3 regions of the Pseudomonas sp. ABa2 genome follow, and region 1 is predicted to be linked to each of the others. Evidence: predicted binding sites of a transcription regulator. Region 1 holds the regulator's gene; each other region holds the start of a gene.

Region 1 (4,279 bases):
TTGATGATGGTGATTTCACGGGCTGGCATCGCGGCGGAGTTCCTTAGCTGAGGTCGCGGTGACGCACCTGGACGTTCTTCAGCGGTTTTTTCAGCGCCTGGCTCAGGCGGTTGGCCAGGTATACCGAGCGATGATGACCGCCGGTGCAGCCGATGGCGATGGTGACATAGGCACGGTTGCTGGCGGCGAAGCGCGGCAGCCATTTCTCCAGGTAGGCGAGGATGTCCTGGTACATTTCCTCGACCTCCGGTTGCGCCGCCAGGTAGTCGACCACCGGCTGCTGCAGCCCGGAGAAGTCGCGCAGTTCCGGCTTCCAGTAGGGGTTGGGCAGGCAGCGCGCGTCGAACACCAGATCGGCGTCCACCGGCATGCCGCGCTTGAAACCGAAGGATTCGATCAGGAAGGCGGTGCCCGGCTCAGGCTGACCCAGCAGGCGCAGCTTGAGGCTGTCGCGCAGCTGGTAGAGGTTGAGGTGGGTGGTGTCGATCTTCAGGTCGGCCAGGTCGACGATGGGCGCCAGTACCTGGCTCTCATCGGCGATGGCCTCGGCCAGCGAGCGGTTCTCGTCGGTCAGCGGATGGCGCCTGCGGGTTTCCGAGAAGCGCTTGAGTAGGGTCTCGTCTTCGGCGTCGAGGTAGAGGATGTCGCAGCGGATGTTGCGCTGGCGCACCTGTTCGAGCAGTTCCGGGAAGCGCTTGAGGTGGCTCTGCAGGTTGCGCGCGTCGATCGACACCGCCACCTGCGGCAGCAGCATCTCGGTGTTGAGCAGGGCGCGTTCGGCCAGATCCGGCAGCAGGCCGGCGGGCAGGTTGTCGATGCAGTAGAAGCCGTTGTCCTCAAGTACATCGAGGGCGGTGCTCTTGCCCGAGCCGGAGCGACCGCTGACGATGATCAGGCGCATGCTTATTGACCGTTCTGGATGTCCACGACCACCTGGTACAGATCCGCGCTGGCCGGGGCCTGGCGCAGACGTTCGCGGACGTCCTGGCGATCGAGCATGCTGGCGATCTGGCGCAGCAGTTCGAGGTGGGCGTCGGTGGCCGCTTCCGGCACCAGCAGGACGAACAGCAGGTCGACCGGGGCGCCGTCGATGGCGTCGAAGTCCACCGCGGTGTCCAGGCGCAGCACCGCGCTGATCGGCGCGCTGCAGCCGGCCAGGCGACAGTGGGGAATGGCGATGCCGTTGCCGAAGCCGGTGGAGCCGAGCTTCTCGCGGGCGATCAGGCTTTCGAAGATGTCCTGGGCATCCAGGTCGGGCAGGTCGCGTGCCACCAGATTGGCGATCTGTTCGAGCACGCGTTTCTTACTGCCGCCCGGCACGTTCACCAGGGAACGGCCGGGGGTCAGGATGTTTTCAAGTCGGATCATGGATGGGGAATGTCAGCGGGCCGTGGCGCCTTGCAGGCGTTCGAGCTGCTTTTCCTTGTGCTTGATGAGTTGACGGTCGAGTTTGTCGGCCAACAGGTCGATGGCGGCGTACATGTCTTGGTGTTCGGCGTTGGCGACGACCTCGCCGCCGGCGACGTGCAGGGTAGCTTCGATCTTCTGCTTGAGCTTCTCGACCTCCATGGTCACCTGAACGTTGGTGATCTTGTCGAAGTGGCGTTCCAATCGGCCGAGTTTCTCGCCGATATAGTCACGCAGGGCGTCGGTCACATCCAGCTGGTGTCCACTGATGTTGACTTGCATACCGCTTTCTCCTTGTTGCCTTGTGTAAGAGGCGGGTCCTATGCGACCCGCCGCCGGAACACTTTGGCTTGGAAGCGAGAGGCTTCCAATCGATCTGGCCTACATCAGTCGCTTGCGCTCGCTGGAGGGCGCTATGCCGAGGGATTCGCGGTACTTAGCGACTGTCCGACGGGCGACTTGGATGCCTTGTGCCTCCAGTAAACCAGCGATCTTGCTGTCGCTCAACGGCTTTTTCGCGTTTTCTGCGGCAACCAGTTTTTTGATGATGGCGCGGATCGCGGTGGACGAGCATTCGCCCCCCTCGGCGGTGCTGACGTGGCTGGAGAAGAAGTATTTCAGCTCGTAAATGCCGCGCGGGGTGTGCATGAACTTCTGCGTGGTGACCCGCGAGATGGTCGACTCGTGCATGCCCACCGCCTCGGCGATATCGTGCAGCACCAGGGGCTTCATCGCCTCGTCGCCGTAGTCGAGGAAGCCGCGCTGGTGCTCGACGATCTGCGTGGCGACCTTCATCAGCGTCTCGTTGCGGCTCTGCAGGCTCTTGATGAACCAGCGCGCTTCCTGCAGCTGGTTGCGCATGAAGGTGTTGTCGGCGCTGGAGTCGGCGCGTTTGACGAAGCCGGCGTACTGCGGGTTGACCCGCAGGCGCGGCATGGCCTCCTGGTTCAGCTCCACCAGCCAGCGGTCGTTGTGCTTGCGCACGATGACGTCGGGCACCACGTATTCCGGCTCGCTGGACTCGATCTGCGAACCCGGGCGCGGGTTGAGGCGCTGGATCAGGTCGATGACCTGCTTGAGCTCGTCTTCCTTGAGCTTGCTGCGGCGCATCAGCTGGGCGTAGTCGCGGCTGCCGAGCAGTTCAAGGTAGTCGCCGACCACGCGCTGGGTCTCGCTCAGCCAGGGCGTGCCGGCGGGCAACTGGCGCAGTTGCAGCAGCAGGCATTCGCGCAGGTCGCGGGCGCCGATGCCGGCCGGCTCGAACTGCTGGATGCGGTGCAGCACCACTTCCACCTCGTCCAGTTCGACGTCCAGCTCGGGGTCGAAGGATTCGGCGACTTCCTCGAGGCTTTCTTCCAGGTAGCCGTCGTTGTTGATGCAGTCGATCAGGGTGGCGGCGATCAGTCGATCCTTGTCCGACATCGGAGCCAGATTCAGTTGCCAGAGCAGATGACTGTGCAGACTCTCACCATTGGAGGTGCGGGTGGTGAAGTCCCACTCGTCGTCGTCGTTGCTCGGCAGGCTGCTGGCGCTGGTCTGGTAGACGTCTTCCCAGGCGGTATCGACCGGCAGCTCGTTGGGGATGCGTTCGCCCCATTCGCCCTCTTCCAGGTTGTCGACCGTGGGGGTCGTTTCCTGGTAGCTGTCTTCCTTGCTCGGGGTGGGCGCGGCGCTTTCCGCGCCGTCGGCCATGGGGTCGCTGTTGTCGAAGTCGTCGCCGTCTTCCTGGCGCTCGAGCATGGGGTTGGACTCCAGTGCCTCCTGGATTTCCTGTTGCAGGTCCAGGGTCGACAGTTGGAGGAGGCGGATAGCCTGTTGCAGCTGCGGGGTCATCGTCAGCTGCTGGCCCATCTTGAGGACTAGCGATGGTTTCATTGCAGACCTTAATTCACCGGCGGGTTACGCCTTCCACTACAGGGCGCCGCGGCGCCACCAGGAAGCAAATTATATGCCTGAACTTCTCGGCTTTGCCTAGGGCTTGCCATATTTCTGTAGTGAAATAGCGGGCGAGCTACAGGCGGAATTCGTGGCCCAGGTAAACCTCTTTCACCGTCTGGTTGGCGAGGATGGTCTCGGCGTCGCCCTCGGCGATCAGCTGGCCGTCGTTGACGATGTAGGCGGTTTCGCAGATATCCAGGGTCTCGCGCACGTTGTGATCGGTGATCAGGATGCCGATGCCCTTGGTCTTGAGGTGGTGGATGATCTGCTTGATGTCGCCCACCGAGATCGGGTCGACGCCGGCGAAGGGCTCGTCGAGCAGGATGAACTTGGGGTTGGTGGCCAGGGCGCGGGCGATTTCCACGCGGCGGCGCTCGCCGCCGGACAGGCTCATGCCGAGGCTGTCGGCGATGTGGTGGATGTGGAATTCCTGCAGCAGGTTTTCCAGCTCCGCCTGGCGGCCGGCGCGGTCCAGGTCCTTGCGCGTCTCGAGGATGGCCATGATGTTGTCGGCCACCGACAGCTTGCGGAAGATCGAGGCTTCCTGCGGCAGGTAGCCGATCCCGGCGCGGGCGCGGCCGTGCATGGGTTGGTGGCTGACGTCGAGGTCGTCGATGCGCACGCGGCCCTGATCGGCGCGCACCAGGCCGACGATCATGTAGAAGCAGGTGGTCTTGCCGGCGCCGTTGGGGCCGAGCAGGCCGACGATCTGCCCGCTCTCGATGCTCAGGCTGACGTCGCGGACGACCTGGCGGCCCTTGTAGCTCTTGGCCAGGTGTTGGGCTTTGAGAATGGCCATTACTGCTGTGCCTGCTGGTCCGCGGGTTTGTTCTTCGGCTGGATGATCATGTCGATACGCGGGCGCGGCACGCTGACGTTGGTGCCCGTGGCACGGCCGGCGTTGACGATCTGGCGCTGGGTGTCGTAGACGATC
Region 2 (4,279 bases), 1.7 Mb from region 1:
CGGCGCTCAGGTGCGTTCGGTGCCGCTGGTGCCGGGGGTGGACTTCTTCGCCGAGCTGGAACGGGCGATTCGCGAATCCATCCCCAAGCCGAAGATGATGATCTTGGGGTTTCCCTCCAACCCCACCGCGCAGTGCGTGGAGCTGGACTTCTTCGAACGCGTGGTGGCCCTGGCCAAGCAGTACGACGTGCTGGTGGTGCACGACCTGGCCTACGCCGACATCGTCTACGACGGCTGGCAGGCCCCCTCGATCATGCAGGTGCCGGGGGCCAAGGACATCGCGGTGGAGTTCTTCACCCTGTCCAAGAGCTACAACATGGCCGGCTGGCGCATCGGCTTTATGGTCGGCAATAAAGAACTCGTGTCCGCCCTGGCGCGGATCAAGAGCTACCACGACTACGGTACCTTCACTCCGCTGCAGGTGGCCGCCATCGCCGCCCTGGAAGGCGACCAGCAGTGCGTACGCGACATCGCCGAGCAGTACCGCCAGCGTCGCAACCTGCTGGTCAAGGGCCTGCACGAGATCGGCTGGATGGTGGAAAAGCCCAAGGCCTCGATGTACGTCTGGGCCAAGATTCCCGAGGCCTATGCCCCGCTCGGCTCGCTGGAATTCGCCAAGAAGCTGCTGGCCGAGGCCAAGGTCTGCGTCTCGCCGGGCCTGGGCTTCGGCGACTACGGTGACGACCACGTGCGCTTCGCCCTGATCGAGAACCAGGATCGCACCCGCCAGGCGCTGCGCGGGATCAAGGCGATGTTCCGCGCCGACGGCCTGCTGCCGGCGAAGAAGGCCAAGGCCACTGACGAGTAAAGCCACCAGGGCGCCGCGAGGCGCCCTGGTCATATCAGCCGGAATAATCCAGCGCCGTCCAGGCGCGACTCAGGCCCTGGGCCAGCACGCAGCCCGGGCTGACCAACTCCTCGTTGAACGCCGCCGGCAGCAGGGTGGTTTCCCCCTCTGCCGCGCCGTGGCGCTCGGTCAGCCACTGCAGCTTGCCGCAGTTGGGCGTGTCGATCACGTAGCTGGCGGCGATGCTCGAGTGATGTCCGGGCAGGCGGATCACGTCCAGCACCCTGCCCGCCTCCTCCACGCGCCGGCCGTCGGACACCAGCACGGCCCAGGCCTGCTCGCCCTCGATCACCAGGTAGGCGCCATTGGCCTGCGGCCGTTCGATCTGCGGCTGGGCGCAGCCGCTCAGCACAGCCAATAGCACAATCGTCATCAGCATCTGTTGCATTGCCAATTCTCCTCTCGCAAGGCGTCCACCGTGCGGGGCGGACGGGTCGATGTCGCTGCAGTGGCCTCACTATTCACCAATACTGTTTATTTGTACAGTATTTTTCGTTTACCCTTGCTCTCTCGAACCAATGCACAGGAGCCGCACCATGCTGGACGTACTGCAGCTGAAACACCGGGTGAACCGCATGCCGCTGGAGCGGGTGCGTGAAATGGTCGAGGAACTGCAGCTCGAGGGCATCGTCACCGAGAACCGCACGCCCTTTAACCGCCAGCACTTCAACACCTGCTTCGCCGAGATCGAGGCACTGCTGCAGCGCGCCGGCTACCACCGCCAGCTGGATGTGGTCGGCTATCAGGGCCTGGCCTACGCCCTGTTCGACCCGGCACGCTGGGAGGCGGTGGAAGTGCTGCGCTGGCTGCGCGATTTCGTCGAGGAAGCGCGCGTCCAGCCAGCCTCCTGAGCTCGGCACCTCGAACCAAAACGGCTCAGCGGCGCCCGGCCATGCACGCCATTGGCCCACGAGCGCGCCGGCGCCGGCGGCCGCTGGGCCGCCCGGCAGGCCCCCGCCAATGGCCCCAGCCCATATCCAAGTCATTGATTTCTATCGGCTAGCCATTCGCCAGCTGAGGCCCCTGCGGCACTCGCCGTGCGCTGCCGAGAACGTCAGGGTCTTTGCCTGGAAAAACTGGCAAGCCCCTTGCTATGTCCCTGTCAACCATCCTGCGTAGCACGCCAACGGCGGCGGGCCGAGGATCACGGACAACGGCGTCCGTCAGGCCACCTCCTCTTACCGAGGCGGCCTGGCGTACGCCGTTTTTTGTTTATGTGCCTGACAAGGATTAGCCCCATGACCGATCGTGATTCGAACAAGCCCCTGGACACCAGCCGCCGCAACTTCCTCAAGCAATCCATTGCCCTCGCCGGTGCCGTTGGCGGCATCGCCGCGCTCGGCCTGTCGGCACCGGCCTCACTGCGCAGTGCGGCCTGGGCAGCCGGCTCCGACGCACCGGAAAAGGCCGCGCTGAAAGTCGGCTTCATCCCCCTGACCGACTGCGCCTCGGTGGTGGTGGCCGCCACCCAGGGCTTCGGCGAGAAGTACGGCCTGAGCATCACCCCGAGCAAGGAAGCCTCCTGGGCCGGCGTGCGCGACAAGCTCAACACCGGCGAGCTGGATGCCGCCCACGTGCTCTACGGCATGATGTACGGCGCCCAGCTCGGCCTGGCCGGGCCGCAGAAGGACATGGCGGTGCTCATGGGCCTGAACCAGAACGGCCAGGCCATCACCCTGTCAAAGCAGCTGCGCGAGGCCGGAGTGAGCAACGGCGCGCAACTGGCCGCGCACGTGAAGAAGGGCGGCACGCCGCTGACCTTCGCCCAGACGTTCCCCACCGGCACCCACGCCATGTGGCTGTACTACTGGCTCGGCAGCCTGGGCATCAACCCCTTGAGCGACGTGAAGACCATCGTCGTGCCGCCGCCGCAGATGGTCGCCAACATGCGCGTCGGCAACATGGACGGCTTCTGCGTCGGCGAGCCCTGGGGCGCGCGGGCGATCTTCGACAAGATCGGCTTCACCGCCACCACCACCCAGCAGATCTGGCCGGATCACCCCGAGAAAGTGCTCGGCACCACCCGCGCCTTTATCGAGCAGTACCCCAACGCCGCCCGCGCGCTGATCATGGCGGTGCTCGACGCCAGCCGCTTCATCGAGGCCAGCGAGGAGAACCGCAAGAGCACCGCCAAGCTGATTTCCGGCAAGGCCTACGTCAACGCGCCGGTACAGGTGATCGAACCGCGCTTTCTCGCCCAGTACGAGGACGGCCTCGGCAACAGCTGGCAGGACGAGCACGCCATGGCCTTCTGCAAGGACGGCAGCGTCAACTTCCCCTACCACTCCGACGGCATGTGGTTCCTCACCCAGTTCAAGCGCTGGGGCCTGCTCAAGGACGCGCCGGATTACGCCGCCGTGGCGGCGCAGATCAACCAGACCGCGCTCTACGCCGAGGCGGCCGGCGCCCTCAAGCTGGCCGTGCCGAGCAGCCCGCTGCGCAGCAGCACGCTGATCGACGGTGTGGTCTGGGACGGCAGCAACCCGGCCGCCTACGCCGACTCCTTCGCCATCAAAGCCTGATCGGAGGTGACCATGAATGCGCCCCTGAAAACTCCGCTGCCGCAGCTGGCCAAGCCGCGTTTCTCGCCCATGGCCCTGCTGCCCAGCGTGCAGACCCTCGGCAACGGGCTCAAGGCGGCCATCGCGCCGCTGCTCGGCATCCTCGCCTTCATCGGCCTGTGGGCCCTGCTCGCCCAGCACAGCGAGGGCCTGCCCGGCCCGCTGAGCACCTGGCAGGCCGCCCTGGTGCTGTTCGCCGATCCCTTCTACGACAACGGCCCCAACGACATGGGCATCGGCTGGAACATCCTCAACTCGCTCGGCCGGGTCGGCGTCGGCTTCGGCCTGGCAGCGCTGGTGGGCATTCCGCTGGGCTTCGCCATCGGCCGCTTCGCCTTCCTCGCCGGCATGCTGGCGCCGATCATCAGCCTGCTGCGTCCGGTGTCGCCGCTGGCCTGGCTGCCGATCGGCCTGCTGGTGTTCGAGGCGGCAGGCCCGGCATCGATCTGGGTGATCTTCATCAGCTCGATCTGGCCGATCATCCTCAACACCGCCGCCGGCGTCGCCAGCGTGCCGCAGGACTACCTGAACGTGGCCCGCGTGCTCAAGCTGTCGGAGTTCAAGGTGCTGACGCGCATCCTGTTTCCCGCCGTGCTGCCGCACCTGATGACCGGCATCCGCCTGGCCATCGGCGTGGCCTGGCTGGTGATAGTCGCCGCGGAGATGCTCACCGGCGGCATCGGCCTGGGCTTCTGGGTGTGGGACGAGTGGAACAACCTCAACGTCGAACACATCCTCATCGCCATCATCATCGTCGGCCTGGTCGGCCTGGCCCTGGAGCAGGCGCTCCTGCTGCTGGCCAAGCGCTTCGACTACGCGAATTAAGGAGCCACCCATGGACAAGTTCGTCGAGCTGACCGCCGTCAGCAAA
Region 3 (4,279 bases), 410 kb from region 1:
GACGCTCTCGGCGGCGGTGCCGTCCGGCGGCTGGTTGGTGAACACCGTGTTGCCGTTGGCATCGGTGTACTTGTAGATCTGCGCGGCGGCCGGCAGGGCCAGGCCGAGCAGCAGGCAAGCGAGCAGCGGGCGCATGGGCCATTTCCTCCTTGGGTGATGCGGCTAAGCCTTGCACCGGCAAGGCGCCCTGGCAAGTGCCGTGCTGTGGCGTTGTGATGCATAAGATGAAAGCGGGGCAGGGTGCGCCGGGGCACCGAGGATCCGAAAACGTAGGCGGGTATTTTGGTGTGTGCGGTGCAGGTGCAAAAAAGCCCCGCCAGGCAAGGCCGGGCGGGGCTTTCGAGTGCGCCGCACAGGGCGGCGCGAGTCTGGCTTAGACGCTGTAGTACAGGTCGTATTCCAGCGGGTGCACGAAGGTGCGCACCTTGATTTCTTCTTCGCTCTTCAGCTCGATGTAGGCATCGATGAAGTCGTCGGAGAACACGCCGCCCTTGGTCAGGAATGCGCGACCCTTGTCCAGCTCTTCCAGGGCTTCCTTCAGGCTGCCGCACACCTGCGGGATCAGCTTGCCTTCTTCCGGCGGCAGATCGTACAGGTTCTTGTCGGCGGCATCGCCGGGGTGGATCTTGTTCTGGATGCCGTCCAGGCCGGCCATCAGCAGCGCGGCGAAGCACAGGTAGGGGTTGGCCGCCGGGTCCGGGAAGCGCGCTTCGATGCGGCGGGCTTTCGGGCTGGCAACGTAGGGGATACGGATCGAGGCGGAGCGGTTACGGGCCGAGTAGGCCAGCATGACCGGAGCTTCGAAGCCCGGAACCAGGCGCTTGTAGGAGTTGGTCGACGGGTTGGTGAAGCCGTTCAGGGCCTTACCGTGCTTGATGATGCCGCCGATGAAGTACAGGGCGGTCTCGGACAGACCGGCATAGCCTTCGCCAGCGAAGGTGTTCTTGCCGTCCTTGGAGATCGACATGTGCACGTGCATGCCCGAGCCGTTGTCGCCGTACAGCGGCTTCGGCATGAAGGTCGCGGTCTTGCCGTAGGCATCGGCGACGTTGTGCACGCAGTACTTCAGGGTCTGAACTTCGTCAGCCTTGGCGACCAGGGTGTTGAACTTCACGCCGATCTCGTTCTGACCGGCAGTGGCCACTTCGTGGTGGTGCACTTCGACGACTAGGCCCATTTCTTCCATGGCGTTGCACATGGCGGTACGGATTTCGTGGTCGTGGTCGCACGGCGGAACCGGGAAGTAACCGCCCTTGACGGCCGGGCGGTGGCCCTTGTTGCCGCCTTCGACGTCGCCGTCGGTCATCCAGGAGCCTTGCTCGGAGTAGATCTTGAACATCGAGCCGGAGATGTCGGACTTGAACTTCACTTCGTCGAAGATGAAGAACTCCGGCTCCGGGCCGACGAACACGGTGTCGCCGATGCCGGTGGTCTTGAGGAACTCTTCGGCGCGCTTGGCGATCGAGCGCGGGTCGCGGTCGTAGCCTTGCATGGTGCTCGGCTCGATGATGTCGCAGACCAGGATCAGGGTCGGCTCTTCGGTGAAGGGGTCGAGCACGGCGGTGTCGTCGACCGGCATCAGGATCATGTCGGAGGCTTCGATGCCTTTCCAGCCATGAATGGAGGAGCCGTCGAACATCTTGCCGTGTTCGAAGAAATCGTCGTCCAGGGCGTCGCGAGCCGGCATGGTCACGTGGTGCTGCTTGCCCTTGGTATCGGTGAAGCGCAGGTCTACCCACTTCACGTCGTGTTCTTTGATCAGTTGAACAGCCTTAGACATGTTGTCCTCCAGGTGGAAAAGGCTCGCTTCGTGGAGCCCCGATATGTGCGGTGAAGCCCGGCGGGATAGTCCGTCAGGGCGACCTGCCTCACAAGGGAGCAAATTGCATGCCAGTGCCCCGGAATGGACGGAGGCCCGAAAACTCAGGCGCTGCGCGGCCTGCATGGGGCATGCGCAGGAATATTTGCACCATTTGAGGGCTGCCAAATATCGCAATGTTCTATTTTGGTGCGATCAGTGAGGCGTGCAGTATTTTTGGTCAAAGCTTGAGCAATTTCCGCTATAATCCGCGCCCCTGTTTTTCCGTCGCCCCTGCAGGCGCCCAATTCATGAAGCTGATCGTCAAAGTTTTCCCGGAAATCACCATCAAGAGCCGCCCGGTGCGCAAGCAGTTCATCCGCCAGTTGGGGAAGAACATCCGCACCGTGCTGCGCGACCTCGACCCCGAGTTGAAGGTCACCGGTGTGTGGGACAACCTGGAGGTCGAGACCGACCTGGACGATCCGCGCCTGCTGGCCGAGATGACCGAGCGCCTGCGCTGCACGCCGGGCATCGGCCTGTTCCTCGAGGTCAACGAGTACCCGCTGGGCGATCTGGACGACATCACCGAGCACTGCAAGCGCCACTACGCCGACCAGTTGCCGGGCAAGATCTTCGCCGTGCGCTGCAAGCGCGGCGGCAAGCACGCCTTCAGCTCCATCGACGTCGAGCGTCACGTCGGCTCGCGCCTGCGCCAGGAGTGCAATGCGGCTGGCATCGACCTGAAGAAGCCGGAAGTCGAAGTGCGCATGGAGATTCGCGATCAGCGTCTGTTCGTCGTCCATCATCGCCACGAAGGCCTCGGCGGCTACCCGCTGGGCTCGCTGGAGCAGACCCTGGTGCTGATGAGCGGCGGCTTCGACTCCACCGTGGCGGCCTACCAGATGATGCGCCGCGGCCTGGTCAGCCACTTCTGCTTCTTCAACCTCGGCGGTCGCGCCCACGAGCTGGGCGTGATGGAAGTGGCCCACTACCTGTGGCAGAAGTTCGGCCGTTCGCAGCGTGTGCTGTTTATCAGCGTGCCGTTCGAGGAAGTGGTCGGCGAGATCCTCGGCAAGGTCGACAACAGCCAGATGGGCGTGATCCTCAAGCGCATGATGCTGCGCGCCGCCACCCGTATGGCCGAGCGCCTGGAGATCGAGGCGCTGGTCACCGGCGAGGCGATCAGCCAGGTCTCCAGCCAGACCCTGACCAACCTGGCGGTGATCGACGCGGCCACCGACATGCTGGTGATGCGCCCGCTGATCGCCAGCCACAAGCAGGACATCATCGACACCGCCACCGCCATCGGCACCGCCGAGTTCGCCAAGCACATGCCCGAGTATTGCGGGGTGATTTCGGTCAACCCGACCACCAAGGCCCGCGGTTATCGCATCGAGCGCGAAGAAGCGCAGTTCGACATGGCCATCCTCGAGCGTGCCCTGGAGCGCGCTACCCTGCTGCCCATCGACCGGGTGATCGACGAGCTGGGCAAGGACGTGCAGGTCGAGGAGGTACGCGAGGCGCTGGCCGGGCAGATCGTCCTCGACATCCGCCACCCCGATGTCGCCGAGGACGAGCCGCTCGAGCTGCCCGGCATCGAGGTGCAGGCGCTGCCGTTCTACGCGCTGAACAACAAGTTCAAGGAACTGGATGAGAACCGCCAGTACCTGCTGTATTGCGACAAGGGCGTGATGAGCCGCCTGCATGCCCACCACCTGCTGAGCGAGGGGCATGCCAATGTGCGCGTTTATCGTCCGGCATAAGACGCCCGGGCTGAACGGCGGCAGTATCCGCCACCGCCCTCCCGACCGCTCTGCCTGCTGATCCCGTTTTCTTCATATTCGTCGTCCACACTGGGCGACACACCGCATCCTCTGATCGAGATACACACAGTGATCGAAAATCTGCGCAACATCGCCATCATCGCCCACGTCGACCATGGCAAAACCACCCTCGTCGACGCCCTGCTGCGTCAGTCCGGCACCCTGGAACGCAACGAGCTCAACGACGAGCGCGTGATGGACAGCAACGACCAGGAAAAAGAGCGCGGCATCACCATTCTGGCCAAGAACACCGCCATCAAGTGGAACGACTACCGCATCAACATCGTCGACACCCCCGGCCACGCCGACTTCGGTGGTGAAGTCGAGCGCGTGATGTCGATGGTCGACTCGGTGCTGCTGGTGGTCGACGCCCAGGACGGCCCGATGCCGCAAACCCGCTTCGTGACCAAGAAGGCCTTCGAAGCCGGCCTCAAGCCGATCGTCGTGATCAACAAGATCGACCGTCCCGGCGCGCGTCCGGACTGGGTCATGGACCAGATCTTCGACCTGTTCGACAACCTCGGCGCCACCGATGAGCAGCTCGACTTCCAGGTCGTCTACGCCAGCGCCCTGAACGGCATCGCCGGCCTCGACCACACCGCCATGGCCGAAGACCTGACCCCGCTGTACCAGGCCATCGTCGACCACGTGCCGG

What was found. Region 1 encodes sigma-54, which starts transcription at its own class of promoters, with help from an activator protein. Its sites were predicted from a motif close to ANTGGCATNNANNTTGCTNT; they were not measured.
Region 2: the regulator sigma-54 is predicted to act here: its motif matches at 1,923-1,942, upstream of AC1G9C_RS12340 (CmpA/NrtA family ABC transporter substrate-binding protein).
Region 3: the regulator sigma-54 is predicted to act here: its motif matches at 1,876-1,895, upstream of glnA (glutamate--ammonia ligase).

The regions. Positions count from the first base shown of each region.
Region 1 covers NZ_CM155239.1:868,380-872,658, forward strand. The annotation lists gene AC1G9C_RS04200 (HPr family phosphocarrier protein) at 1-29, opposite strand, end outside; gene rapZ (RNase adapter RapZ) at 44-901, opposite strand; gene ptsN (PTS IIA-like nitrogen regulatory protein PtsN) at 904-1,368, opposite strand; gene hpf (ribosome hibernation-promoting factor, HPF/YfiA family) at 1,381-1,689, opposite strand; gene AC1G9C_RS04220 (RNA polymerase factor sigma-54) at 1,789-3,282, opposite strand; gene lptB (LPS export ABC transporter ATP-binding protein) at 3,419-4,144, opposite strand; gene lptA (lipopolysaccharide transport periplasmic protein LptA) at 4,144-4,279, opposite strand, start outside.
Region 2 covers NZ_CM155239.1:2,521,314-2,525,592, forward strand. The annotation lists gene alaC (alanine transaminase) at 1-808, shown strand, start outside; gene AC1G9C_RS12330 (hypothetical protein) at 843-1,235, opposite strand; gene AC1G9C_RS12335 (hypothetical protein) at 1,384-1,698, shown strand; gene AC1G9C_RS12340 (CmpA/NrtA family ABC transporter substrate-binding protein) at 2,086-3,369, shown strand; gene ntrB (nitrate ABC transporter permease) at 3,382-4,233, shown strand; gene AC1G9C_RS12350 (ABC transporter ATP-binding protein) at 4,244-4,279, shown strand, end outside.
Region 3 covers NZ_CM155239.1:453,433-457,711, forward strand. The annotation lists gene AC1G9C_RS02220 (DUF4124 domain-containing protein) at 1-135, opposite strand, end outside; gene glnA (glutamate--ammonia ligase) at 374-1,780, opposite strand; gene thiI (tRNA uracil 4-sulfurtransferase ThiI) at 2,110-3,564, shown strand; gene typA (translational GTPase TypA) at 3,694-4,279, shown strand, end outside.